Regions from separate parts of the Pseudomonas sp. FME51 genome, predicted to be linked through region 1. Evidence: predicted binding sites of a transcription regulator. Region 1 holds the regulator's gene; the other holds the start of a gene.

Region 1 (14,812 bases):
GGCGAAGATCGCCGGAACGCTGTCCACAGCAAACACCAGGTCCGCAAGCTCAATCAGTACCAACGCCAGAAACAGCGGTGTCGCAAACAACACCACCTTGCCGGCCTTATCGGGCATACGCACGAAGAACTTCGAGCCATGCAGATCATCGGTAACGCGGAAGTGCCGGCGAATGAAATTGACCATGCGATTCTGCGACAGATCGGGATGCGACTCCTCGTCCTTGCTGAAGAACATCTTGATACCGGAGAACAGCAGGAACACGCCGAACAAATAAAGAATCCATTCAAATTCCTGAACCAACGCAGCGCCCAATCCGATCATGATCGCCCGCAGGAAAATCACCCCGAGAATGCCCCAGAACAATACACGGTGCTGATATAGCCGCGGAATACCGAAAAAGCCGAGAATCATCGCCATGACGAATACGTTGTCCATGGACAATGACTGCTCGATCAGAAAGCCGGTATAGAACTCCAGCGCACTGGCCGAGCCCATCTGGAACCACACCCACAGTCCGAACAGCAGGCCGACGCAGAAATAGCCGCCATACAGCAGAAGGCTTTCGCGCACTTCAATTTCACGTTCTTCCCGGTGCAATACACCCAGGTCGAACGCCAGGACAGCAAACACGATGGAGAGAAAGAGCAGCCACTGCCAGGCAGCAGTACCGAGGAAGGGGGTGGTCAAAAACGAGATCAGTGGCTCCATAGGGGCCCTCCTGTCAAAGTTTGATAAACTTATGACTCCGACATCACGGTGGGACCAACCACCGCCAGAGGGGCCCGGCGTCATGCAACGGGCATGATATAACTGCGCTGCAAGTTCGACAAGCAGCGCTCAAATCAGCCATAAAACACCGGCAATCCCAGCAAGGATCGGCGCGGGAGGTTAAACTGTTCGTTTCGCGGAACAAGACAAGCCCACCAGCATGCCTGATACATCATTTCTGTTCGCTGCACCGCTGCACACCAACCTCGGCAGCAAAGCTGCCTGGGGCAACCTCCCAGCAGCAGCGCGCGCTCTGGCCATCGCCGAGGCGGCGGTCAAACACCCCGGGCTGAGCCTGGTCATCACCCGGGATACCGCCATGGCCGACCGCCTGGAGCAGGAGCTGCGGTTCTTCGCTCCGGATCTGCCGGTTGCCAGCTTCCCCGACTGGGAAACCTTACCCTACGACCGGTTCTCACCGCATCAGGACATCATTTCCCAGCGATTGCAGACGCTGTACCGTCTGCCCCAGGTGGGTCACGGTATTCTTGTCGTGCCCATGACTACCCTGCTGCACCGCATTGCGCCACGCCCCTTCCTCGGTGGCTCGGTGTTGATGCTGAAGATCGGTCAGCGACTCGACATCGATCAGATGCGTCAGAACCTGGATGCCGCCGGCTATCGCTGCGTGGACACTGTTTATGAACATGGTGATTATGCGGTGCGCGGTGCGCTGCTGGACCTGTTCCCCATGGGTAGCCGCCTGCCCTTCCGTATCGATCTGTTCGATGAGGAAATCGAGACCCTGCGCACCTTTGACCCGGAAAGCCAGCGCTCGATCGACAAGGTTGAACAGATCCACCTGCTGCCGGCACGTGAATTTCCGTTGGACAAGAGCGCGCTGACCGGATTTCGCGCACGCTTTCGCGAGCGGTTCGAGATTGATCACCGCCGCTGCCCGATTTATCAGGATCTGAGCGGTGGCGTGGTCCCGCCCGGCATCGAATATTACCTGCCCCTGTTCTTTGAAGAACTCGGCACGCTGTTCGACTATCTGCCAGACAACACACTGCTGTTCAGCCTGCCTGGTATCGAAGACGCGGCCTCCCAATTCTGGACAGACGTACGCACCCGCTTCGAAGAACAGAGCATAGACCCAACCAGGCCGCTGCTTGCCCCGGCAGAACTTTTTCTGCCGGTGGAAGAATGCTTCGCCCGGATCAAGAACTACCCGCGCATCATCTGCCACGACGCACCGCTGCCCGCCGGCGCCGGCGTCACCAACTTCGATTGCCGCCCGCCACCTGAACTGCCGCTGGACAACAAGCAGGAACGGCCGCTGCGTGAGCTGGAAGATTTTCTCGAGAGCTTCGCCGGGCGTTCGCTATTCGTTGTTGAAACCGCCGGCCGCCGGGAAGCTCTACTGGAGCTGCTGGCACGCATCAAGCTCAAACCCGAGCCGGTGGACAACTGGCGCGAGTTCGTCGATAGCGATATCGGCTGTGGGATCATTATTGCGCCTGTCGATGCAGGCCTACTGTGCAATGACCCTGCTGTCGCGCTGATTGCCGAAAGTCAGCTGTTCGGCCAGCGGGTAATGCAGCGCCGGCGGCGCGGCAAGGCCACTGATCTCGGCGACACCATCATCCGCAACCTGACCGAACTGCGCGAAGGCGCGCCGGTGGTGCATATCGACCATGGCGTGGGCCGCTATCGCGGCCTGGTCAATCTGAGTATCGAGGGTCAGGAGGCCGAATTCCTCAAGCTGGAATACGCCGAGGAGGCCACACTCTACGTGCCGGTATCCAACCTGCACATGATTGCTCGCTATACCGGTGCCGATGATGACAGCGCCCCGCTGCACCGGCTGGGTTCCGAGCAATGGCAGAAAGCCAGACGCAAGGCCGCCGAGAAGGTCCGCGACGTCGCCGCCGAGCTGCTGGATGTCTATGCCCGGCGCGCCGCGCGCAAGGGTTTCAGCTTCAGCCAGCCGGAACAGGATTATCAGACCTTTGCCGAGGCCTTCCCTTTCGAGGAAACCGCCGATCAGCAGGCTGCCATCGACGCTGTGGTAAAGGACATGACCGGCCCGCAGCCAATGGACCGTCTGGTCTGTGGCGATGTCGGCTTCGGCAAGACCGAAGTCGCCATGCGCGCGGCATTTCTCGCCGTGCACGGCGGCAAGCAAGTGGCGGTGTTGGTACCCACCACCCTCCTCGCCCAACAGCATTACAACAGTTTCAAGGATCGCTTTGCCGACTGGCCGGTGAAGGTCGAAGTCATCTCCCGCTTCAAATCCGCCAAGGAGGTCAAGGCCGCCATCCAGGAACTGGCCGACGGCAAGATCGACATTTTGATAGGTACCCACAAGCTGCTGCAGGGTGATGTTCAGTTCAAGGATCTGGGGCTGGTCATCATCGACGAGGAACACCGCTTCGGTGTGCGTCAGAAGGAGCGCCTCAAGACCTTGCGCAGCGAGGTGGATATTCTCAACCTCACCGCCACGCCTATCCCGCGTACCCTGAACATGGCCATGACCGGCATGCGCGACCTGTCGATCATCGCCACCCCGCCGGCGCGCCGCCTCTCGGTCAAGACTTTTGTCATGCAGCAGCAACCGGCGGTGATCAAGGAAGCGATATTGCGCGAATTGCTGCGCGGCGGTCAGGTGTACTTCCTGCACAACGAGGTGGAGACCATCGAGAAGTGCGCAGCCGACCTCGCGGAACTGGTGCCCGAAGCACGCATCGGCATCAGTCACGGACAGATGCCCGAACGTGCACTGGAACAGGTGATGCGCGACTTCTATCATCGCCGCTTCAACATCCTGGTGACCTCGACCATCATCGAAACCGGTATCGACGTACCCAGCGCCAACACCATCATCATTGAGCGGGCCGACAAGTTCGGCCTGGCGCAACTGCATCAGCTGCGCGGCCGTGTCGGCCGCAGCCATCATCAGGCCTATGCCTATCTGCTGACGCCGGCAGGCCGCAAGCTGACCGGTGACGCGGAGAAACGCCTCGAAGCCATCGCTGCAGCGCAGGATCTGGGAGCCGGCTTTACCCTCGCCACCCACGACCTGGAAATCCGCGGCGCCGGTGAACTGCTCGGCGAAGGCCAGAGCGGCCAGATCCAGGCGGTCGGCTTCAGCATGTACATGGATATGCTCGAACGGGCGATCAAGGCCATCCAGCAAGGCAAGGAGCCGGATCTGGAGAACCCACTCAACGGCGGCCCGGATATCAACCTGCGCCTGCCGGCGCTGATCCCGGACGATTATTTGCCGGACGTACATGCCCGCCTGACGCTGTACAAGCGTATTGCCAACGCGCAGAACGACGAAGACCTCAAGGATCTGCAGGTTGAGATGATTGATCGCTTCGGCCTGCTGCCGGAACAGGCCAAGACCCTGTTTCTGATCACCGCGCTGAAACTGCGCTGCGCCCCGCTGGGCATCAGCAAGATAGATGTAGGAGCGGAGCATGGCCGCGTCGAGTTTGCGGCTGACACAACGGTGGATCCACTGGTGTTGATCCGGCTGATCCAGGACAATCCGCAACGCTATCGCCTGGATGGCGGCAGCGTATTCCGTTTCAGCGCGCCCATGGCCGCACCTGCCTTGCGTCTGAATACGGTGGAAGCATTGATCGAGCGCCTGCAACAGTCGCCCGAGAAACCAGGCAAAGGAAAACGCCGATGAACCCGACTCGATATGCATTCCGCCTTCTGGCGGCCCTGACCTTACTGAGCTGCAGCGCACTGGCGCAGGCGCAGTATCTGGTGGAAGTGGTGGTTTTCAGCCAGCCCGGCGCGCAGATCGTGCCGGGAGCCTCGCCGGAGCATGATTGGGATTGGCAGGCCGTCTCGCTGGATGCAACAACCCGCAGCGACGTACGCAGCATCGACCGCACCCGATACAGCCTGGATAGCCAGACGAGCAAACTGGCGGCCAAGGGCTACACCATCAGATTGCATCGTGCCTGGACTCAACCGGCGGATAGCGACCTGACGGTTGCTCTTCATGAGGGCGGCAACCTGGCCGCGCCGAATGGAGGCTCGCTGTATCCGGTGCAGGGGGTGATCAGCCTGGATGGCGATCCGCTTACCGCGAAAGTCACCTTCTGGCTCAACCATGCCAGTGAGGGCATGGCTGAGCCGATCAGCGAGCGACTGCAGTCGACTCGCCGACTGCGAGCCAATGAGATTTACTACCTGGATCACAAGAGCATGGGCTTGCTGATTCGTATCAGCAAGCCCTGAGTCTCACAACAGGCCAGCACTCTGCAACGAAGCAACCAACTTCTGCCAACGCGGCTGCGCCTTGTAATCGACACCTTGCGCGCAGCGCGCAAGCAACTCCTGCGCCCGCGCCGATGGCTGCATGCCGCTGCGCTGCGCATGTACCAACGCCTGTTCGGCAGCCGCGCGATCATTGCATACCAGCAGCATGTCGCAACCTGACGCCAGCGCAGCATCTACCCGTTGAGCCATACCGCCCACTGCATGAGCTCCCGCCATGGTCAGATCATCACTGAAGATCACCCCCCGGAAACCCAGCTCGGCGCGCAGGATATCCTGCAGCCAGCGATGCGAGAAACCGGCCGGCAGACTGTCGACCGCGGGATAGACCACATGCGCCGGCATGATGCCATCCAGTACGCTTGCCAGCGCCGCAAAGGGTTTGAGATCAGACTCACGAATGCTCGCCTCGCTGCGTGAGTCCACCGGCAGATCGGTATGCGAATCCGCCTCTGCCCAGCCATGCCCCGGGAAATGCTTGCCGGTCGCCGCCATGCCGGCTTGATGTAAGCCGCGCACATAGGCTACAGCGAGCTGGATGACCTCCTGCGGATCACCGCCCAGCGAGCGATCACCAATCACCTGGCTGCGCCCATGATCAAGATCCAGCACCGGCGCAAAACTGATGTCGATACCGCAGGCGAGCATCTCGGTTGCCATCAACCAGGCGGCCGCCTCAGCCAGCTCCCCCCTGTCCGCCGAGGCACTCTCGGCGATACGGCCAAGCGCCGGCAAGCGCAATACATCGCGCCGCAGCCGTTGCACGCGCCCGCCTTCCTGATCGATCGCAATCAGCATCTCCGGGCGTACCGCACGAATGCTGCGCACCAGCTCGCGCACCTGAGCTGGCGCCTCGGTATTACGAGCAAACAGAATCATCCCGCCCACTTCCGGCTGCCTCAACAACTGGCGATCTTCCGGGGTCAGCCAGGTGCCGGCCAGATCCAGCATCAATGTGCCTTGCTTCAATGAAATGCTCCTGAGTAAGGTTATTCGATGACTACCGGGCAACCTGCCGGCGTCATATCAAAAAGTGTCAACATGTCGGAATTGCGCAGACGTATGCAGCCATGGGACAGAGGAATACCCATCGGCTGATCGTCACCTGTGCCATGCAGGTAGATATAGCGGCGCTGCGAATCACGATCAGCGCCACGATTGACGCCAGATTCTTCACCACATAGCCAGAGTATGCGAGTCAGTATCCAGTCCCGCTGCGGTTGCGCCTCAGCAAGCTCGGCCGACCAGACTTCACCGGTCGGCCGCCGCCCAATGAATACCGCGCCCAGCGGCTGCTCCGCACCAATGCGCGCCCGCACCCGATGTTGTCCACGCGGCGTGCAGCCGCTACCATTCATCTCACCCGCGCCATTCTTCGCTGTGGACACCGGATAGCTGCACAATTGCCGGCCCGCATGGAAGCCGGTCAGCATCTGTCGTTCAAGGGATATATGGATCAGGTCAAGCCGCATGATCAGCTCCGCTGCAAAGGGCACACGATAACGGATCACACGCCCTTAGGTAAGCCCCCGGGCTGGGGCTGGCCAAGCCCAGCTATACGGATTTCAGGGTATTACGTGGAAGCTTTCCAGCTTCATCCGGCAGAGCGCTGCCGGCACGCATACCGGCGGCAAGGAAAGGCACCATCTGGCGCAACACCTCTTCAGTCCCAGCCCGTTCGCCGTGCTCGGACTCAGCGATGGCCTTCAGCGCCTTCATGCTCGACAAGGTAAAGGCAGCGCTGCCCAGCATGAAGTGAACCCGCCAGAACAATACATCGACCGGCAGCTCCGGTGAGCTGTGCACCACCAACCCCATATAGCGCCTGAACACCTTGCCATAGACCTCGCCGAGGTACTTACGAAGATGCCCCTGGCTCTGGCTGAATGCCAGACCCAACAGGCGCATGAAGGTGGACAGATCATGTCCGCTGCGTGGTTTCACCGCCAACACCAGGCGCACCAGCATGTCCAGCAGCGACTCCAGGCCCAGCTCGGGGCTGCCGGCCTGCTCATTGCGATCGAGTTCCTGCTCCAGGCTGCTGACAAAGGGATCGAGAAAGCGGGTGAACACGGCCTGGATCAGCGACTTCTTGGAGCCGAAATGATAGTTCACCGCAGCCAGGTTGACTCCCGCCTTGCTGGTGATCAGGCGCAACGAGGTTTCGGCAAAACCTTTCTCGGCAAATAACTGCTCCGCAGCATCGAGGATGCGCTCAACTGTTTCAGACTGGGCCACTGACTACTCCGACGCTTGGGGTCATATGTTTGAAACATACGTTTCAAACGACATCACTGTCAACTCTGTCATTTCACCACAGCCGTACCCTGCTGCAAATACGGAAACGAACTTGCCCTCCCCCCCGAACTGTATATAATCACAGGGACTGTATAAAAACACAGGCTATAAGAAATGCAAAAACTGACGGCACGGCAACAGCAGGTACTGGATTTTATCAAAGCGCACATGAGCAGCAATGGTTATCCGCCTACACGCGTTGATATCGCCAAGGAACTGGGCTTTCGTTCCCCCAACGCGGCAGAAGATCACCTGAAGGCACTTGCACGAAAAGGCGCCATTGAAATGATTCCAGGAGCCTCCCGCGGTATTCGCCTGCCCGCCGACAGCGATATGCAGGCAGCCGAAGATGCACTGCCGATCATCGGTCAGGTGGCGGCTGGCGCCCCCATCCTGGCAGTGGAAAACATCGAAGATCATTGCCGTATCAACCCCTCTTTCTTCAGCCCACGCGCCGACTATCTGCTGCGCGTACGCGGCATGAGCATGAAGGACATCGGCATTTTTGATGGCGACCTGTTGGCAGTGCATCGTACCAGCGAAGCCAGAAATGGCCAGGTGGTAGTCGCTCGGATTGGCGATGAAGTGACGGTCAAGCGCTTCCACAAACAGGGACGCAAGGTATCACTGATTGCAGAGAACCCTGATTTCGCACCCATCGAAGTGGATCTGCGCGAACAGGAACTGATCATCGAAGGGTTGAGCGTGGGTGTTATACGCCACTGAAGGAGCAGGCCATGCAGTATGCGCGAAATAGAAATTCAGCGGCACAGCCCGACTTATTGCATCACGCGCTGATGTCCTCGCGCCTGAAGGCGCAAAGCCTGACAACAGCCGCCATGCCCGACTGCGAGCCCGACAACGTCGGCTTCAGCGAAATCTGCCTGAATGGCGCACCGCGTCAATGCCTGCAATGGCTGGCGCCGGTACTGCGCGACCTCAGTCAGGCCAACATGCCAGGCTGGCTGACACTGATTGATCCGCCATTGCCGGTCAGCCAGAAGTGGTTGCGAGCAGCTGGACTGGACCCGCAGCGCATACTCATCATTCGCCCCACGCATGGCATGGACGTTGTGGATCTGTGTTGTGAGATTCTGCAACTGGGCCACAGCCATGCGGTAGTAAGCTGGCTACCGACCTCGCCTGGCATTGCTCATCGACTGGAAATGGCCGCGCGCTCAGGTCATTGCGCGAGCCTGAATATCCGCATGGGGAATGCAGAAGCCACTCCGGCACAACATGGCCGCCTGTAGTAGCTGTTCAGGATCTACCTGGAGATGGTAGCCGGGCTGGACTGCCCGGCTCTATCAGGGGGCGCTCAGTGCAACACGCGATGCTCGTCAAAATCCAGATCCGGATCTTCTTCCATGATCTGACCCGCCATCTGCATGCCAGCACCGATCATCGCCTTGGCCACTTCCACGTAGTTGCCCTGCAGGAAATCCCTGGCTTCCTCGGAGAACTCAATGGTCAACAACGGCTTGCCCTCCTCGTCCGGACGGCGCAAGGCAACCGTACCGTCGGCAAGCTCTATGATCTCGAGAAAGGGTGAAGGCATTTTTGTCTCCTGTCAGTCAAGCGGCGCAGTGTACCACAGTGACAGTTCCAGCCCGAGCGCTGCTCACCATTCCCGCATGCTTTCCCGGTAGCGGTCGAGCAGTTTCGACAGCACCTCAATCGCTACGCGCGCCTCAGCCAAACCCCATTCACCACCAGCAGCTGCTGTGCTGGCAATCAGGGTGCCGGCCTTGAGCGGCTCAGTCACAGCAGCGCCTGGCGGCGCATGTAATTGGCGCCATGCCAGTAACATACCCGCAAGCCAACTGCTGCTGTCGCCGCTTTGCAGTGCCAGCTCGCTCAGCTCGGGACTGAGAAACTCGCCATCGCCGATGGCACTCAGCATTTGTTCAACCGTGCTCGTATCCCAGGGCGCCAGGTTATAACGCCCGGACACTTCAACGATCAGCGACTGCGTCGCGCGATAGGCGTGGAACAGGGTGTGTTCCCGGTGATAACGGGCCATGGTCACGGCGTCCAGCGCCGTGGAGGCGCTGGACGCCTCCCAGGACGCCAGCGCCAGCCGAGCGAAGGTCAGCGCTTGGTTGGTGCGGATATAGGCTTCATTTGCCATGCGGGCGTCGCTCAGCTTTTAGTCTTGGCCTTGCCCTTGCGTGCGTCATCGATATTCCATTTCTTGCCATCGTGGAATGCTCGCCAGCCGCTGGGCTTACCTTCAATTTCGCTCTGCACATACTGCTCCTTGCTCTTGCGACTGTAACGAATCACCGTCGGGTTGCCGTCCGGATCAGCAACCGGCGCATCCAGCAGGAAGTGGTATTTGGGGTCAATGGCATCGCGATGCGACAACAGCTCCTTGACCAGTGGCGCACGGGTCTCCCGGTTTTTCGGGAACTGGCTGGCAGCCAGGAACAGTCCGGACGCGCCATCACGCAGCACATAGACATCATCCACCTTGTCGCAGCGCAGCTCCGGCATCAATACCGGATCCATCTTCGGCGGCGCCGCTTCACCACTCTTCAGCAGCTTGCGGGTGTTCTTGCAAGCACTGTTGGTACAGCCGAAGTACTTGCCGAAACGGCCCGTCTTGAGCTGCATCTCACTGCCACATTTGTCACATTCAATCACCGGACCGTCGTAGCCCTTGATCTTGAACTGTCCCTGCTCGACTTCGAAACCGCTGCAGTCCGGATTGTTACCGCACACATGCAGCTTGCGCTGTTCGTCAACCAGATAGCTGTCCATTGCGGTGGAGCAGATCGGGCACCGGCGCTTGGCACGCAGAATGCGCGACTCACCTTCATCATCATCCGCTGCCACTTCGTTACCAGGCACCAGATTCACCGTGGACTTGCAACGCTCCTTGGGCGGCAGAGCATAGCCCGAGCATCCCAGGAAAACGCCGGTGGAGGCGGTGCGGATCATCATCGGGCGACCGCATTCAACACAGGGAATATCTGTTGGTGTCGGCAGATTGCTACGCATACCCTGCCCCGGCTCCGCGGCACTGGCCGCCTTGAGCTTGAGACTGAAATCCGCGTAGAACTTATCCAGCACCTTCTTCCATACCACCTCACCATGAGCAACATCATCGAGCGACTCTTCCATGCGCGCAGTGAAGCTGTAATCCATCAGGTTGGGGAAGCTTTCATTCAGCCGCTCAATGACAATATCGCCCATCTTTTCGGCATAGAAACGCCGATTGTTCAGCGCAACGTAGCCGCGCTCCTGGATGGTGGAGATGATCGACGCGTAGGTGGAAGGACGGCCGATACCGCGCTTCTCCAGCTCCTTGACCAGGCTCGCCTCGGAATAGCGCGCCGGCGGCTTGGTAAAGTGCTGCTTGGGATCCAGCTTGACCAGCTCCAGGACATTGTCGACCTGCATGTCAGGCAGCACTTCGTCCTCGCCACCCTTGCCCAGCGGCGGCAACACTTTGGTGAAGCCGTCAAACTGCAGAATACGCCCACGCGCACGCAGCTCGAAATCGCCAGACTGCACTGTGATGGTGGTCGACAGGTACTTGGCCGGTGGCATCTGACATGCCACAAACTGGCGCCAGATCAGCTCATACAGACGCTCGGCATCGCGCTCCATACCCTTGAGCTCGGTGGATTTGAGCTTCGCATCGGAAGGACGAATAGCTTCGTGAGCTTCTTGGGCATTGGCTTTGCTGCCATAGACGTTTGGCGTTTCAGGCAGATACTGCGTGCCAAAGCTCTTTTCAATATATTCCCGCGCCATGTTGACGGCGTCGGCCGACAGAAAAGTCGAGTCGGTCCGCATGTAGGTGATATAGCCAGCCTCATACAATCGCTGAGCCATCATCATGGTCTTCTTCACGCTGAAGCCCAGGCGCGTACTCGCAGCCTGCTGCAGCGTGGAGGTAATGAAGGGTGCGCCAGGCTTGGTGCTGGTTGGCCGCGCATCACGCTTGACCACCTTGTAGCCGGCACCTTGCAGCTGCTCCAGCGCCTTGTCGGTCTGCTGCTTGTTCAGCGGGCGGAAGGTCTCGCCATTTTCCTTGACCACCTCAAAGCGCACGGACTCGCTTTTCGGGGTATTCAGGTTGGCATGAACTTCCCAGAACTCTTCTGGAATGAATGCACGGATCTCGCGCTCACGATCGACGATCAATTTAACCGCAACCGATTGTACCCGTCCGGCAGACAATCCACGGGCAACCTTCTGCCACAGCAGCGGTGACACCATGTAGCCCACGACACGGTCCAGAAAGCGACGCGCCTGTTGCGCATTGACCCGGTTCATGTCCAGCTCGCCCGGTTTGGCGAAAGCTTCCTGAATGGCCTTCTTGGTAATCTCGTTGAACACCACCCGGCGGTAGCGGCTATCGTCGCCACCAATGGATTCGCGCAGGTGCCAGGCGATGGCCTCCCCTTCGCGGTCCAAATCCGTTGCGAGATAGATGGTGTCGGCTTCCTTGGCCAGACGACGCAGTTCGTCGATGACCTTTTCCTTGCCGGGCAGAATTTCGTAATGCGCCTTCCAGTCGTTTTCGGGATCGACACCCATACGATTGACCAGCTGCATTCTGGCCTTGGTCTGTTTGTCGACTTCCGATGCAGAGGCAGCTTTGCGCGTCCCCTTGGGCTTGCTCTCGGTCTTGCTGCTGCCGCTGGTGGGCAGATCGCGGATGTGTCCGATACTCGACTTCACCACGAAGTCATTGCCAAGATACTTGTTGATCGTCTTGGCCTTGGCTGGTGACTCCACAATGACCAGTGCTTTTCCCATGGGTAACAATATTCCTCAATCAATCAAATCGGCCTGCGCCCGACGGGGGCGAGGCGCCAACAGTGCCTGGCTAGGGCGCACAGGCTGTCTGGAGGGCCAGAGCCTACACGTCTTCGCTGATAAAGGTAAAGCGTGGAAGTGTTTTGCCATCCACGATCACCTCTTCAATGAACATCCCCAGCGGTCGCACCCAGATGTCGAATTCGCCATACAGAGTACGATAGACCACCAACAGCTCTTCGGTTTCGGAATGTCGCGCAACGTCGATTACCTGATAGTCCTTGCCTTTATAGTGGCGGTAGCGGCCTGGCTTTATTGTCATGGTTGATCTCTGTTTCTTTGGGGGCTGGGGGCTTACGTGCAGGACAGCATTTGCCGGTCCGGGTCAGGCAGAGGCGCCGTAAATACGTCCCAGGCGGCGTTTGCCGACTGGCCCTGGCGGACCGTTTGATGGCAGGGACGCCATCAACGAGCTTACAGGGACGTACTTGCAGCGTGTCCGCCATGGCCAGTCGGCAAATGCAGTCCTTGCACAAACCCACAGCCACGGAGCGTTATTTACTCAAATACCGCATCCCCTCCTCAAGACCCGCCAACGTCAGAGGATACATATGCTCCTCCATCAGATCCTGAATGATGCGGGTTGAGGTGGTGTAACCCCAGGCGTCTTTCGGATAAGGGTTGATCCAGATCATCTTCGGATATTTCTCGCGCAGGCGCGTGATCCAGACGTGGCCGGCCTCCTCGTTCCAGTGCTCCACGCTGCCACCGGGCTGGGTGATCTCGTAGGGCGCCATGGCCGCATCACCGACAATCACCACCTTATAGTCCGCACCGTACTTGTGCAGCACATCCATGGTCGATATGCGCTCATTGGTACGCCGCATATTGTCCTTCCAGACTGACTCATAGAGACAGTTGTGAAAATAGAAGTACTCCAGATGCTTGAACTCGGTACGGCAGGCCGAGAACAACTCCTCGCAGACCTTGATGTGCGCATCCATCGAGCCACCGATATCGAACAACAACAGCAACTTCACCGCATTGCGCCGCTCCGGACGCATCTGGATATTCAGCAGACCGCCGTCACGTGCCGTGTGGTCGATGGTGCCGTCGATATCCAACTCTTCTGCTGCACCGGTACGAGCGAACTTGCGCAGGCGACGCAAGGCCACCTTGATGTTACGCGTGCCCAGCTCAACCTGATCGTCCAGATTCTTGTACTCGCGCTGCTCCCACACTTTGGCCGCACGCCCCTGACGCTTGCCCGCATCACCGACCCGGACACCCATAGGGTTATAGCCGCCGGAGCCGAAGGGACTGGTACCACCGGTACCGACCCACTTGTTGCCGCCAGCGTGACGCTCCTTCTGCTCTTCGAGGCGCTTCTTGAACTCCTCGATCAGCTTGTCCAGACCGCCCAGCGACTTGATCTGCTCGCGCTCCTCGTCGGTCAGCAGGCGCTCGAACTCCTTGCGCAACCAATCCTCCGGTATCAGCGCTTCCAGCAGCTCGTTCAGATCCTGCAGACCATTGAAGTATGCGCCAAAGGCCCGATCGAACTTGTCGAAGTGGCGCTCGTCCTTGACCATTACCGTGCGCGCCAGATAGTAGAACTCGTCCATGTCAGCAAACACGACGTGTTTTTTCAGCGCATTAATCAGATCCAGCAGCTCGCGTACCGATACCGGCACCTTGGCTGCGCGCATCTCATTGAACAGACCCAATAACATAGGGCTTCCCCCGTTAGCGGTTCTGTCGGCGCGTCATGAAGGCCAGACGCTCAAGCAATTGCACATCCTGCTCATTTTTCACCAATGCCCCGTACAGCGGCGGGATGGCCTTGGTCGGGTCGCGGTCACGCAGTACAGCCTCGGGAATCTCGTCGGCCATCAGCAGCTTGAGCCAGTCGACCAGCTCGGAGGTGGACGGTTTCTTCTTCAAGCCCGGCACCTTGCGCACGTCGAAGAAGATATCCATCGCTTCGCTCAGCATATCCTTCTTGATGTTCGGGTAATGTACGTCGACGATGCGCTGCATGGTCTCGCGGTCAGGGAAGGCGATGTAATGAAAGAAGCAGCGACGCAGGAAGGCATCGGGCAGCTCCTTCTCGTTGTTCGAGGTGATGATGATGATCGGGCGCTGTTTGGCCTTGATGGTTTCGTTGGTCTCGTAGACGTAGAACTCCATCTTGTCGAGTTCCTGCAGCAGGTCGTTGGGAAACTCGATATCGGCCTTGTCGATCTCATCAATCAGCAGAATGGCACGCTCTTCGGACTCGAACGCTTCCCACAGCTTGCCCTTCTTGATGTAGTTGCGCACGTCGTGCACCTTGTCGACACCCAGTTGGGAGTCTCGCAGACGGCTTACCGCGTCGTACTCGTACAGCCCCTGATGCGCCTTGGTGGTGGACTTGATATGCCAGGTGATCAGCTTGGCACCCATGGATTCAGCCAGTTGTTCAGCGAGCATGGTCTTGCCGGTGCCCGGCTCGCCCTTGATCAACAGTGGGCGCTCGAGAGTGATGGCGGCATTAACGGCAAGCTTGAGGTCGTCTGTGGCGACGTACGACTGAGTACCTTCGAACTTCATGGGGGAATTCCTTGGGGACAGGCCCGGACACGCCGGGTATTCACGTTATTTTCACAGCCCCGGACTATAGCCCGCCCCTCGAATGGGTGTAAACGCACAAGCGGGATTCACTTAGTGAATGGCGAGCAGAATCACT
Region 2 (14,812 bases), on a different contig from region 1:
TATCCAACCTGGAAGGCGGCCGTATCGGTATCGCCGCCCAGGCCCTGGGCATCGCCCGCTCGGCCTTCGAGGCGGCGCTCACCTACGCCCGCGAGCGCACCCAGTTCGGTGTGCCGCTGACCGAGCACCAGAGCATCGCCAACATGCTGGCCGACATGCACACCCGCATCAATGCCACGCGGTTGTTGATCCTGCATGCGGCCCGCCTGCGCACCGAAGGGCTGCCCTGCCTGTCGGAAGCCTCCCAGGCCAAGCTGTTTGCCAGCGAAATGGCCGAGGATGTTTGTTCCAAAGCTGTGCAAATTCACGGCGGCTACGGTTATCTTGAGGATTATCCGGTGGAGCGGCTGTATCGTGACGCGCGGATTACCCAGATCTACGAAGGCACCAGCGAGATCCAGCGGCTGTTGATTGCCAGGGAGTTGAAGAACTACGCATTGTGAGGGCGAAAACGGCCGGGCCACCACCCGGCCGTTGATAAAAAATACCGTTCGGATTGTTTATCAACAGAAACTCGACTAGCATCCATAATAATAAAGCTCGCAGCTGATACATTCAGCTGGCCCAAGACAAAATAAGAACAAATAGAGCAGGACCCTGATGCCATGCATAAACACTATGTCAATGCCGTTACCATCGTTGCCTTCTTCATTGCCCTGTTGACGGTGCTATCCATTCTCGCCGTACACCGCACCAATGTAGCCCATGCCAACCAGTCGACCAGTATTCCCTGCCATACCATGAGCTGCCACGCCATGAACCCAGCCCACTGGCTGTAAGCTCATCTCGCCTGTAGTTTGAACGGCTCGATCAGCCCCACGCCGATCGCCATACCTACCAGCGCCGGCAGGCTCGTGGCCTGCATCCGCTTCATCACCCGTGAGCGGTATAAATCCACGGTCTTGACGCTCACGCCCAATTGCTCGGCAATTTCCCGGTTACTGTAGCCCTGCACCAGCGGCAGCAGTACGTCGCGTTCACGGGAGGTGAGTTGGGTGAGGCGTTCCTGTACTTCTGCGGTTTGTGGGCTGCTGGCGGAGGGGCGCTGGTTCAGGCGCAGCGCGCGCTGGACGCTGTCGAGCAACAGCTGTTCGTTGTAGGGCTTTTCGATGAAATCCACGGCGCCGCCGCGGAAGGCGCGCACCACAATGGGCACGTCGGCGTGGGCGCTGACAAAAATGATTGGCAGTTGGCTACCCCGCTCACGCAGTGCGTCCTGCACGGCGAGGCCGCCCATGCCGGGCATGCGGATGTCCAGCAGGACGCAGGCAGGCAGTGTTTCGCTGTAGTTGTCGAGGAAGGCCTGGCCTGAAGTGTAGGGGATGGCCTGCAGGCCGACCGATTCCAGCAACCATACAGTGGAGTCGAGCATGCCCTGGTCGTCGTCCACTACGTATACCCGCTGCTGTTGCATGTCCATATTCAGTTCTCCGTTGTTTGTTCTTGTAGGTCAGGCAGAGTCGGTAGCCAGCCGTGCAAGCAGAGCCCGCCCTGCTCGGCGGGGCGTGCCTCCAGTCCGCCATCGAAACTTTCGAGAATGCTCTGGCTCATCGACAGCCCCAACCCGAGTCCGTTGGCCTTGCTGGTATAGAAAGGAGTAAAGAGCTTACCCAGTTGCTCGATACTGGCGCCGGGGCCTTGATCAATCACCATCAGGTTGACCCGGCGCTCACTAGCGCTCAGCCGCAGAGATATCTGCGATGGACTGTCTGGATGAAGGTCGCGGTTGGCCTCGATGGCGTTGCGCAGCAAATTAAGCAGTACCTGTTGTACCAGTATCGGATCCACATGCACATCGGGCAGTTCTGGTGGAATCTGCTGGATGATGTCCACCTGTTGCTGCTGGGCTTCCCAGGCGCACAGGCGCAGAGCGTCCTCTACCAGTTGCGCCGGGCTGACCCGCTGGGCCTTGCGCGGCCCCTTGCGCAGAAAGGCACGCATGCGCTTGATCACTTCGGCGGCATGTTGAGCATGGCCAGTGATGCGCTCCAGTCCCTGAGTGAGGCGCTGGCCAGCTTCGCCCTCCGGTTGCAGTGCCGTAAGATAGCGCTGGCTGGCATTGGCGTAGTTGACGATGGCGGCCAGCGGCTGGTTGATTTCATGGGCGATGCCGGAGGCCAGTTCACCCAGCGCTGCCAGCCGGGTGGCGTGGGTCAGCTCTTCCTGCAGGCGCCGGCTACGCTCCTCGCTCCGCACCCGTTCGGTGATGTCTCGGGACACACTGATGTACTCCACCACGTTGCCGGTATAGGTTTCCCGGATCGCCCGACTGGCCGTTTCAAACCACAGATAATGACCGTCGCGATGGCGGATCTGGTAGCTGACAGTCAGATAGCCGTCCTGCTCCAGAGCCTTGGCGTAGCGCTGCATGAGGCCGTTCCGTTCCTGCGGATGGATCAGTTGCTCGATCCCGCGGCCGCGCAATTGCTCCGGCCAGTAACCCAGCAGCGCCCAGGCTGCCGGGGACGCGTCGAGAAATTCGCCAGCAGGTGTGTGCCGGGAGATGAGGTCGGTAGTGTTCTCGATGATCAATCGATACAGGCGGCGGGCCACCTGGGCCTGCTGATAGGTTTGCAGATTATCGGTGGCGTCCTGCGCGCGGCCCAGCACATGCCCTTCCACCAGCGGAAAGAATGTCCATAGCAGCTGCCGCCGATCCGGGGTTGCCACCTGCACCCCGTCAATGGCGCGCTGCTGTTCCAGTACGGCTTTCACCAGATGCCTGTGATTCTGCGGCAGCAGCTCGTCCGGCGCCGTGCCGGCTGCCAGCCAGGCGTGCATGGCTGGGTTCCAGTCGCACAAGCGTGCCTGGGCATCGAAGACCGCCGCTGGCAGGGGGTCGGCGGCGGGGAGTAGCCAGCGTGCTGCTGGCTCGGCTTTGTTCTTGTTTGGCACCCAATCACCTATAGTAAAATTACTATATTACTTTAGTAATACTTCCAATATCGAACGAGATAACCTATAACTAGCCTCAAGCAATACAAGGGAATGCCCAAAAGATAACGCATTCTCTCTAAACAAGAGCTAATAAAACGCCATACAGGATACGACCCATGTCCATCTTTCAGGAAGGCCTCCCGGCCACCGCTGTCAATCACACTGCCCTGTCGCCGCTGACCTTCATCGAACGCACGGCCAGTGTCTATCCGAGTTACCCTGCCGTTGTGCATGGCGCAGTGCGCCGCACCTGGGCCGAGACCTATACCCGCTGTCGCCGCCTGGCATCGGCGTTGAAGAACCGTAACATCGGCAAGGGCGATACCGTCGCGGTGATGCTGCCGAATATCCCGGAAATGCTCGAAGCGCATTTCGGCGTACCGATGATCGGAGCGGTGCTCAATACCCTGAACGTACGTCTGGATGCCGAAGCCATTGCGTTCATGCTGCAGCATGGCGAAGCCAAGGTGCTGATCGCTGATCGCGAGTTCAGCGATATCGTGCACGCGGCCATTGGCATGCTCGACCACCCGCCGCTGGTGATCGACGTCAACGACCCCGCATATGGTGAAGGTCAGGCCACCAGCCCCCTGGATTACGAGGCCTTTCTGGCCGAAGGCGATCCCGACTTCGTCTGGCAGTTGCCCGATGACGAGTGGGATGCCATCAGCCTGAACTACACCTCCGGTACCACCGGCAATCCCAAGGGCGTGGTCTATCACCACCGCGGCGCTTTCCTCAATGCCATGGGCAATCAGATGACCTGGAACATGGGCCAGCACCCGGTGTACCTGTGGACGCTGCCGATGTTCCATTGCAACGGCTGGTGCTACCCCTGGACGGTCACTGCCATGGCGGGTGTACATGTATTCCTGCGCCGGGTAGACCCACAGAAAATCCTCAATCTGATCCATGAGGAGCAGGTCACCCACATGTGCGGCGCCCCCATCGTGTTGAACGCGCTGGTAAATATGCCGCCGGAAGCCAAGGCAGCCATCGATCACCCGGTACACACCATGGTTGCCGGCGCTGCACCACCGGCCAAGGTGATTGGTGCCGTCGAGGAAATGGGTATCAAGGTCACGCACGTCTATGGTCTGACCGAGACCTATGGCCCGGTTACCGTCTGCGCCTGGCATGATGATTGGGATCAGTTGCCACTGGATGAGCGCGCCACCATCAAAGCTCGCCAGGGCGTGCGTTATCCGACCCTGGAGGGCGTCATGGTCGCCGACCGCAAGACCATGCAGCCGGTCCCGCGTGACGGCGAGAGTATTGGTGAGATTTTCATGCGCGGTAATACCGTGATGAAAGGTTACCTGAAGAACCCCGCCGCCACCGCCGAGGCATTCGACGGCGGCTGGTTCCATACCGGCGACCTGGGCGTCTGGCATGCCGATGGTTATGTGCAGATCAAGGACCGCCTGAAGGACATCATCATTTCCGGCGGCGAGAACATCTCCACCATCGAGGTCGAAGGTGTGCTCTACCGTCACCCAGCGGTGCTGGAAGCGGCGGTGGTGGCCAAACCCGATGACAAGTGGGGCGAAACGCCCTGCGCCTTCATCACCCTCAAGGCCGGACAGACGCTCCAGGAAGCAGACATCATCAGCTTCTGTCGCGACCATCTGGCGGCCTTCAAGGTGCCCCGGCATGTGATCTTCACCGAATTGCCGAAAACCTCCACCGGCAAGATTCAGAAATATGTTCTGCGGGACTGGGCCAGTCAACCCGAAGTCAGCTGATCGAGCTTCCAGAGAAACACTGAAGTAAAGCTGCAATGCGCCCTGCAGGTACCGCAGGGCCGCCGACCTGACCGGCGGATATTTCCTGTTTCACAACAACAATAAGCCAGCGGACAGCCAGGCCACGAGGCTCTGCGCCTGCCGTTTGGCCAAAGGAGTATTACATGCAAGTGTACAAACGCGTCGATGGTACCGAACAACCTTACTGGCCCTGTGGACCATTCAAGGTCCGCCTGCCTTTCATTCACTACCGCTGGGAAATGGCAGAAATGCTTCAGGCCCTGATCATGTTTGTGGTCAGCCTCGGCATGATCCCGCTACTGCAGGCCTATCTCGGCCTGCCCTATGATGTAGCGCTGGCCTATGTGGTGGTCTGTGGTGTTGGTTTCATGCTGCCGGCGCTACTCGGTGTGCCTTTTGTACCCGGCTGGATTACGCCTGGCATTCCCGTGGTTCTGCTGTTCCTCGGTGATTTCGAACCCGGCCCGGAAGCCATTCAGGCATTGTTCGCCTTGCAGTTTCTGGTGTTTGTCATCTTCCTGTTCCTCGGTATCACACGCCTCGGTAGTGTACTGGTCCGGCTGATTCCGAACTCGATGAAGGGCGGCATCATCATTGGCGCCGGTATTGCCGCACTCATTGGTGAAATCGAGACCGGTGGACGGCTGGCTGCCACACCCTTTTCTCTGGTAATCGGCAGTCTGGTCTGTCTTTACTTGATGTTCTCAGTGTCCTTCAAGGGGTTGACCGAGCGGGTTCCATTTGCGCGCAAAGTGGTCAACTACGGCATGGTACCTGGCATGCTCGTGGCCATCTTCGTGGGTATCATCACCGGCGAATATGAGATGCCGGATGTCCGCTTCGGCATCACCGCACCCGCATTCGCCGAGATGTGGAACTACCTGCCATTCACCCTTGGCTTCCCGGATGCCAAGGTGTTCATGCTGGCCATACCCACAGCGGTTATCGCCTACATCATTGCCTTTGGCGACATCATTGTTGGCCAGTCTCTGATGCAGCGCGCTGACGAGCTGCGCACCGACGAAGTGATCGAGAACAACATTGACCGGGTGCATCTGGTGACCGCCCTCCGCAATGCGATGCATGCCTTCTTCGCGCCCTCTCCCGGTCTGGCCGGCCCCTTGTGGACGGCCGTTGCTGCCACCATGGCGGAACGCTACAAATATGGCCGCCATGCCATGGAGTCGATCTACAGCGGTGCCGGCACCTTCTGGATTACCGGCTTTCTGGCGCTGTTTCTGCTGCCGCTGGTGAGTTTCTTCCAGCCGGTCCTGCCGATTGCCCTGTCGCTGACACTGATTCTCACCGGCTATATCTGCCTGATGGTCGGTTTCGAGCAGCTCAACAACAATACCGAGCGCGGCATTGCCGGCACCATGGGCGTGGTACTGGCCGTATACGGTGCTGGTTGGGGGCTGGCCGCAGGTGTGGTGCTTTACATCCTGGTCGAGCGCACTCATCTGCTCAAGTTCCGCAGTATCAGTAAGCCAGCCAAGCCAGAACAGAATCAGAGCTGATCGCCTCAGCGTTTCTTTGCAATCATCCCTACGCCGGTCATTGCACCGGCGTAGGGATACAGGGGAGTTCCTTATGCGTACTTTCACCACCCTCGAAGGCAATAGCCAGCGACTGGACGGCGGCGCCATGTTCGGCAACGCACCCAAGGCGCTGTGGTCACGTTGGGTTGAAACAGATGAACACAACCGCATCGCCCTGAGCTGCCGCGCCTTGCTGGTACAGGAGGACGATCGCAACATTCTCATCGAAACCGGGATCGGGGCTTTTTTCTCTCCGGAAATGAAAGAACGTTACGGCGTGGTCGAGCGTCAACACGTTTTGCTCGACAGTCTGGCTGAGATCGGCCTCACCCATGAAGATATGGATGTTGTGATACTTACTCACCTGCACTTCGATCATGCCGGCGGCCTGTTGAGCGCCTGGCAGGAGGGCAAACCTTCCGAGCTGCTGTTCCCCAACGCCACTTTCATCACCGGCCATCGCCACTGGGCACGTGCGCGGCGGCCACATCCGCGGGATCAGGCCTCCTTCATTCCGCAACTGCTCGGTTTGCTTGAAGCCAGCGGGCGCCTGGAGCTGGTTAAGGACGGTCAACACTCTCCCACCCTCGGGCCAGACTGGCGCTTCCGCTTCAGTGATGGTCACACGCCGGGACTGATGTTACCTGAATTCGATATGCCCGATGGTCCTGTGGTATTTCCCGGTGATCTGATCCCCGGCGCGCCCTGGGTACATCTGCCGATCACCATGGGCTATGACCGTTTCCCCGAGATTCTGATCGGCGAGAAGGAAGCGCTGCTCAATGACATGGTTGCCGATAATGGACGCCTGGTATTCACCCATGACGCGAAAATTGCCGTGGCACGCATCGGGCGCGATGAGGAGTCGGGACTCTACCGGGTTCGCGATACCAGCGATAATCTGCAGAAAGCAGATCATTGAGCTATCAATGGAAGTCCCTGCTACGAGTAGCCAGGCCATTCAACATCGGCGTCAGGTCGACCAGACGAGAGGCAATGAGATGACGAACACCCTCCTTGGTCTCCAGCCGGCCATGTACCTGAAGCATGCTCGATAGCACCAGCTCCTTGCGCTGGCGCTCGGCCAAGGCGCGCCAGACCACCACATTGATCATGCCGTGTTCATCTTCCAGGGTGACAAAGGTCACTCCACTGGCAGTGCCGGGGCGCTGCCGGCCAGTCACCAGCCCAGCGACCGTCACCGGACGACCATGCTCAAGCGCCTTTAACTCCTTCGAATCGCGGCAGCGCCGAGCACGCAGTTGCGGGCGCAAAATGGCCATGGGGTGGCGTCCCATGGTGGTACCGACCAGCGCATAGTCAGCCTGCATTTCTTCCGCTTCCGACGGCAGGGGTAATGTTACCGGAACCTCGGCCAGCGCTGGCTGTCCGGCAAACAACGGCAGCTGAGGTTCAATACCGGCCATAGCCCAGCGAGCGCAATAGCGGTTGCCAGCCAGCCCACGCAACGCCCCGGCATCAGCCAACAGATCTCGGGCACGAGCATTCAAGCCCGTTCGCAGGCTCAGGTCACTGACATCGGTAAAAGGCTGCTGCTGGCGGGTCCGTTCGATCAGTCGAGCATCTTCGATATGAAAACCAGCCACCATGCGCCATCCCAGACGAATACCGAGCTGACCATCGCCGCAGCGCTCCAATGAACAATCCCAATCGCTGTAACGCACATCCACCGGAAACGTCTGAATGTCATGCCGGCGGGCGTCCTGCAGCAACTGATCGGGACTGTAGAAGCCCATCGGCCAGCTGTTGATCAAAGCGCAGGTGAAGGCGGCCGGTTCATGGCATTTCAGCCAGCTGCTGGCGTAGGTCAGCAAGGCGAAACTGGCCGAGTGGGATTCTGGAAAGCCATACTCACCAAAGCCTTTGATCTGCTCGAAGAGGCGCTCGGCAAACTCGCGGTCGTAGCCGCGCTCAAGCATGCCGTTGGTGAGCTTTTCCCGGTGTGGCTCCAATCCGCCGCGACGCTTCCAGGCGGCCATGGCGCGGCGCAGTTCATCTGCCTCGCCTGCGGTATAACCCGCAGCGACAATGGCCAGTTCCATCACCTGCTCCTGGAACAGCGGTACACCCAAGGTGCGCTTCAGCACCTTTTCCAGTGCTTCTGATGGATAGGTGACCGGTTCTTCCCGGTTTCGCCGGCGCAGATACGGATGCACCATATCGCCCTGGATCGGCCCAGGACGCACGATCGCCACCTCGATCACCAAATCATAGAATTCCCGAGGCCTGAGTCGCGGCAACATACTCATTTGTGCCCGCGACTCGATCTGGAACACGCCGATGGTGTCAGCCCGGCCGATCATGTCGTAGGTCGGCCCGTCATCTGCCGGAATGGTCGCCAGGGTCAGTTCGCGGCCCCGGTAATGACGCACCAGATCGAAACAGCGGCGCAGCGCGGTGAGCATGCCCAGTGCCAGGATATCCACCTTGAGCAGGCCGACGGCGTCCAGGTCATCCTTATCCCACTGGATGATGGTGCGCCCGTCCATGGCGGCATTTTCCACCGGTACCAGGGTATCCAGCGGTTGCTCGGAGATGACGAAGCCGCCTGGATGCTGGGACAGGTGACGGGGGAAGCCAATCAGTTGCCCACTCAGGGTCAGAACCCGGTGCAGTATCGGACTGTCCGGATCGAAACCAGCCTCGCGCAGCCGCTCCGGCGTGGGAATATGATCGCTCCAGCGTCCGCAACAACGCGCCAGAGTATCGACCTGCTCGGCTGGCAGCCCCAGCGCCTTGCCCACATCCCGCACGGCACCGGCGGTATGATAGCTGCTGACCACGGCGGTCAGCGCGGCGCGGCGGCGGCCATAGCGGCGGAACACGTACTGGATCACTTCCTCGCGCCGCTCGTGTTCGAAATCCACATCGATGTCCGGCGGCTCGTTGCGCTCGCGGGACAGAAAGCGCTCGAACAATAGATTGCTGTGCACCGGGTCGATCTCGGTGATGCCCAGGGCAAAGCACACCGCCGAGTTGGCCGCCGAGCCGCGCCCCTGGCAGAGGATATGCTGGCTGCGGGCAAAACGGACGATGTCATGCACGGTCAGAAAATAGCTTTCATATTCCAGGTCGGAAATCAGCGTCAGCTCTGTCTCGATCTGCCCGCGCAGCTTGGCGGAAATACCGGCGGGCCAGCGCCAGGCGATACCCTCCTCGGTCAACTGCCGCACCCAGGACGCCGGGGTATGTCCTGCCGGTACCAGTTCGCGGGGGTACTGGTACTTCAGCTTACTGAGATCGAATTGGCAGCGTTCGGCAATACGCAGCGTTTCGTCCAACAACGCCACCGGATAGATACCGACCAGCACCTCTCGACTGCGCAGATGCCGTTCGCCATTGGCGAACAGGCGGTGACCGGCTTCGTCCACCCGACAGTGGTGTCGGATGGATGTAATGGTGTCCTGCAATGCCCGACGCCCGCGGGCGTGCATGTGCACACCCCCGGCGGCCACCGCCGGAATATCCAGGCTGGCAGCCAGCGCCTGCAGCCGGGCCAGACGCTGAGCATCATCGACGCCCTGATGCAGCTCGATAGCCAACCACAGGGACGCGGGAAACCGGTCTTTCAGCCAGACGCCGGTTTTGCTGACGTCCTCATTATCCGCAGGCAACCATAACGCCAGCAACCCGGACATATCAGCGCCGATATCCTCACGCAGCAGCCGATAGCATCCCTTTTCCGCACGCCGCCGGGCCAGGGTTATCAACTGGCACAGCCGTTGATAGCCCTGCAGGTTCTCCACCAGTATCACCAGCTTCGGCCCGTTCTCCACCTGCATTTCACTGCCGACGATCAACGGCAACTGATGTTCCTTCGCCGCCTGCCAGGCCCGCACGATCCCGGCCAGGGTACATTCGTCAGTGATCGCCAGAGCCCGATAACCGTGCTGATGCGCCCGGGCAAACAGTTCATCGGCACTGGAGGCGCCCCGCTGAAAGCTGAAGTTGCTCAGGCAATGCAACTCGGCATAGGCCGCGTTCATGCGAACCAACCCTGCAGCATGAACGGCCCTGAGCCGTCGGCCGCGCGCCAGACCCAGGCCCGACGCCCGTCCCGGGTGCGGACCATATAATAGTCCCGCCGCAGATCGCCGGCATCCCACCAGCCCGACTCGATACGCTCGGGGCCAGCGATAATCTCGGGCACCAGGTCATTCAGCAGCTGCGACTCGGTCAACAACCAGCCAGGGCGCGGTCGCTCATCGTGCTGTCCTGCTCTGCCGCCCGCCACATCGGTACACCAACTGCGCTCCGGACGGTGATCAGCCACAGCGGCCAGCCCATACACGGTCTGGTCTCCCAGGCGGGCACGCAACCGTTCACGCAGTTGCTCCCAGGGCTGGGATTGCTGCGGCCGTTCGACAAAGAGCGCCTGTGATTGCGGTACGAAATCCGGCAGGTTCGGCGCCGACAGGCGCAGCGCCAACACCGGTGCGGGCAGTTGTAACTGCTCCAGGCGGCCACGCGCCACATCGAACAATAATTGAGTATCGCGCTCCGGCGTCAGCAGGCCCACCGGCAACGGGGTAGCTGCCAGACTGCGGTGTTCCAGCGCCAGCATGAGTTGCTGCACGCCACAGTCCCGGCCGGCAAGAAAAGCATGCAGATCGGCGATCAGCCGGCGCAGCGGGAACAGCAGCGCCTGATGGTTGTTGACCTCGAAGTTGAATTCGATCCGTGCAGCAAACTCATCTGCCGGCTGGAAGTTGCCAAGCGCCAGCGGCTGATGGCCCAACAGCGTATCCAGATGCCACAGCACATCCTTGGGGAAACGTCGGCCCAGGGTATCCCGTGGCAATACCAGCAACTGTTTCACCTGCCGCAGCCCCATGCGGGCCAGGGCGGACACTGTGTCGGTCGGCAAGCCACAGCGACTGATGGGCAGGCGTTCGATTTCTCTCGGCAAGGCGGCATCGTCAACTGCCAGGCCATCATGCACATTGGCCAACGCCCGCGCCGCCGCCGGGTTCGGCGCCAACACGATGCGGTGCTGAAAGCCCAGCTCGGTCAGCTCGGTGCGCAAACGCTGTTCGAAACGCGGCCAGGGGCCGAACAGTCCCAGACTGGACTCGATTTCCAACAGCAGAGCCCGAGGATAATCCAGACTGACATGGGAACTAAAACGATAGGCCCAGGCGGCCAGGAAATGCTGCCAGTGATCAATCTGTTGTTGATCATACTCGGCCACGGCAAAACCACTGGTCAGTGCTTGCGCGGCAATCAGCGTCTGACCGGGCTTGAGCCCCAGCTGACGAGCTGCGGGATTGGCTGCCCGGATAACCCGGCGCTGCGCCGGGCCGGCTACCAGCACCAGCGGCTGGGTCTGATCGTCACGGCTGCGCGATACGCCATCCAGCGCCAGTTGAGTGAGCAGAATACAAGCCCAGCGCATGCTCAGAGCGCAACCGACTGACCCGGCACCAGCGCGCCCCGGCATTTGAGCACGCGCACCTGTCGTGGCTGGCAATCCACTGCCAGACGCAGGGCGGCTGGCGACGGATTGACCGCCTCGCGCAGAGAACGGCAGGCAAACCCCAGGGTCTGACCGGTGGCCGCCGCCAGTTGCAGACGGCGCAATCCACGATCATTGATGCGTTGCGGCCAGCACAGCACTGCAGCGCAACTGCCCGAGCGCAGACATTGCTCAGCCGCCCACAACGCTTCCCGGTCGGGCGCATCGATCAAGGTCATCCAGCGCAGATCGACACCGGCCTGGAGCCAGGCGTGGGGATAGGGAATATGAGGCGGCGCCACCAGCACAATCCGCTCTCCAGCCCGGGTCAGCCGCGCCAGGGTCGGCCACAACAACTGCAGCTCTCCCGCGCCCGGCGCCGCCAGCAGAATTTCGCTGAGCGCCGCCTCCGGCCAACCACCGCCAGGCAGCAGCGCATCCAGCTGCGGATGCCCGGTGGGTTGAGCTGCCGCCGGCGCGACCTCGCCCCGTCCTTTCCATACCCGCTGCTGACGCAACAGGGCATCGAGCGACACCACCGCACTCATCGGCCCAGCTCCATGGACAAGGCAGCGGCGGTCTGCGCAAACGGAAAGGAAAAAGAAAAGGAATAGCCAATCATGGGGGGCACCATTACACTGTACAGACATACAGCATATTGAGTCCCCTAACCGCGGTCAATCTGCAGTGGATGAATGGATGCCTGGAGTGGTCATCAACTCAACGCCGCTGCAGAAACTCCAGATCTTCCGGCCGGGTCACCTTGATGTTGTCTGCACGGCCTTCGACCAGGCGTGGTGCCTGACCGGCCCATTCCATGGCCGAGGCTTCATCGGTGATCGCTACGTCGGCCGCCAAGGCGTTACTCAAAGCGGCGCGCAACGCCCCCAGGCGGAACATCTGCGGGGTATAGGCCTGCCAGAACAGTGAACGGTCCGGAGTGGAACTGACCCGGCCGTCCGGCCCGGTCAGTTTCAGGGTATCGCGCACCGGCACGGCCAGCAGCCCGCCGATGGGGTCATTTTGCAGTGTGTGCAGTAACTTGCGCAGATCGGAGTGAGCCAAATTGGGCCGGGCGGCGTCATGCACCAGTACCCAATCCTGCTCGGCTGCGCCCAGCGCCATGAGCGCCTGCAGTCCGTTGAGAACCGAGTCGGCGCGTTCACGACCACCATCGGTCCGGGTAATGCGTGGATCACGCGCGCAGGCTAGCTCCGGCCACCACTCATCAGCCGGCGACAGGCAGACTACCAGGCCGGACAATCCGGGCTGGTCGAGAAAACAGTCAAGGGTATGTTCGATCAGACAGCGCCCATTCAAGGGCAGATATTGCTTTGGACGATCGGCGCGCATGCGCGAGCCGACGCCGGCAGCGGGAATGACCACCCAGAAAGACAGCTGGGTTTCAGTCATTACCGCTCAACTGGAACAGGGTTTCACCTTCCTTGACCATGCCCAGTTCATGCCGGGCACGCTCTTCGATGGTTTCCAACCCCTGTTTCAGCTCGATGACTTCTGCAGTAAGCACGCGATTGCGCTCAAGCAGCTTCTCGTTCTCGCTCTGCTGACTGGAAATGTCCTGCTTGAGTTCGGCGACGTGCGCCAGACTGCCTTCGCCTACCCAGAGACGATATTGCAGTCCGACAAACAATATCAACGAAATCAGCCAGAGCCATTTCAAGTAGGCAACCTCCCCGGAAGTCGACTATCAGCCACGGAACTCGGCACGGCCATTGTAGGGTGCCTTACCCGCCAGCTGCTCTTCAATGCGCAGCAGCTGGTTGTACTTTGACACCCGGTCGGAACGGCACAGCGAACCGGTCTTGATCTGGCCGGCAGCCGTACCTACAGCCAGATCGGCGATGGTGTGGTCTTCCGTTTCACCGGAGCGGTGCGAGATCACGGCGGTGAAACCGGCAGCCTTGGCCATCTGAATGGCTTCCAGTGTCTCGGTCAGCGAACCGATCTGGTTGAATTTGATCAGAATCGAGTTACCGATCTTTTCATCGATACCGCGCTTGAGGATCTTGGTATTGGTCACGAACAGATCATCACCCACCAGCTGGACCTTCTCGCCGATCTTGTCGGTCAGCACTTTCCAACCAGCCCAGTCGGACTCATCCATGCCATCTTCAATGGAAATGATCGGATAGCGCTGGCTCAGACCCGCCAGATAGTCGGCGAAACCGGCAGCGTCGAATGCCTTGCCTTCACCGGCCAGGTCATATTTCCCATCCTTGTAGAACTCGCTGGCTGCGCAATCCAGGGCCAGGGTTACGTCCTCACCCAGCTTGTAACCGGCATTGGCAACCGCTTCGGCAATGGCACCCAGAGCATCTTCGTTGGACGCCAGGTTCGGTGCGAAACCACCCTCGTCACCCACAGAGGTGCTCAGGCCACGGCCCTGCAATACTGCCTTGAGGTGATGGAAGATCTCGGTTCCCATGCGCAGGGCGTCGGCGAAGGTCTTCGCGCCGACCGGTTGCACCATGAACTCCTGAATATCGACGTTGTTGTCGGCATGCTCACCGCCGTTGATGATGTTCATCATCGGCACCGGCATGCTGTACTGGCCGGGGGTGCCGTTCAGATCAGCGATGTGCGCATACAGCGGCACGCCCTTGGCCTGAGCCGCTGCTTTGGCAGCAGCCAGAGATACTGCAAGAACGGCATTGGCGCCGAGCTTGCCTTTGTTATCGGTACCGTCCAGTTCGATCATGGCACGATCCAGACCCGACTGATCCAGTGCATCACGACCCAGCAGCAAGTCACGGATCGGACCATTGATATTGGCAACGGCTTTCAATACGCCCTTGCCCAGGTAACGGCTCTTGTCGCCGTCGCGCAGCTCCAGCGCTTCACGCGAACCGGTAGAGGCGCCGGACGGAGCGCAAGCGCTGCCGAGGATGCCGCCTTCCAGAATCACATCCGCTTCAACGGTCGGATTACCACGCGAGTCCAGTACTTCACGACCCTTGATGTCAATGATCTTCGCCATGATTGCTGCTTTCTCCATCTGAAACATGCTTTGTATTGAAAGGGGGTTGCCTGGCAATCAGGCCGTTTCGAGTTGCGGGAAACCTTTTACCAAATCA

What was found. The regulator LexA, encoded in region 1, represses DNA repair genes until DNA is damaged. The targets are predictions, from matches to a motif close to CTGTNTNNNNANACAG.
Region 2: the regulator LexA is predicted to act here: its motif matches at 12,356-12,371, upstream of imuA (translesion DNA synthesis-associated protein ImuA).

What each region holds. Positions count from the first base shown of each region.
Region 1 covers NZ_JABUYN010000006.1:5,400-20,211, forward strand. The annotation lists gene INT39_RS11895 (TerC family protein) at 1-711, opposite strand, end outside; gene mfd (transcription-repair coupling factor) at 932-4,414, shown strand; gene INT39_RS11905 (CsiV family protein) at 4,411-4,974, shown strand; gene nagZ (beta-N-acetylhexosaminidase) at 4,978-5,964, opposite strand; gene INT39_RS11915 (L,D-transpeptidase family protein) at 6,003-6,488, opposite strand; gene INT39_RS11920 (TetR/AcrR family transcriptional regulator) at 6,568-7,251, opposite strand; gene lexA (transcriptional repressor LexA) at 7,426-8,037, shown strand; gene INT39_RS11930 (SulA-like leucine-rich domain-containing protein) at 8,049-8,564, shown strand; gene INT39_RS11935 (hypothetical protein) at 8,630-8,869, opposite strand; gene INT39_RS11940 (DUF6586 family protein) at 8,933-9,442, opposite strand; gene topA (type I DNA topoisomerase) at 9,454-12,084, opposite strand; gene INT39_RS11950 (DUF1653 domain-containing protein) at 12,188-12,406, opposite strand; gene INT39_RS11955 (vWA domain-containing protein) at 12,639-13,817, opposite strand; gene INT39_RS11960 (AAA family ATPase) at 13,831-14,676, opposite strand; gene INT39_RS11965 (DUF748 domain-containing protein) at 14,808-14,812, opposite strand, start outside.
Region 2 covers NZ_JABUYN010000004.1:354,647-369,458, reverse strand. The annotation lists gene INT39_RS10010 (acyl-CoA dehydrogenase family protein) at 1-443, shown strand, start outside; gene INT39_RS10005 (hypothetical protein) at 606-779, shown strand; gene INT39_RS10000 (response regulator transcription factor) at 782-1,414, opposite strand; gene INT39_RS09995 (PAS domain S-box protein) at 1,423-2,895, opposite strand; gene INT39_RS09990 (acyl-CoA synthetase) at 3,054-4,682, shown strand; gene INT39_RS09985 (solute carrier family 23 protein) at 4,847-6,220, shown strand; gene INT39_RS09980 (MBL fold metallo-hydrolase) at 6,294-7,163, shown strand; gene INT39_RS09975 (error-prone DNA polymerase) at 7,168-10,248, opposite strand; gene INT39_RS09970 (Y-family DNA polymerase) at 10,245-11,657, opposite strand; gene imuA (translesion DNA synthesis-associated protein ImuA) at 11,660-12,265, opposite strand; gene ispD (2-C-methyl-D-erythritol 4-phosphate cytidylyltransferase) at 12,438-13,130, opposite strand; gene ftsB (cell division protein FtsB) at 13,123-13,398, opposite strand; gene eno (phosphopyruvate hydratase) at 13,426-14,715, opposite strand; gene kdsA (3-deoxy-8-phosphooctulonate synthase) at 14,773-14,812, opposite strand, start outside.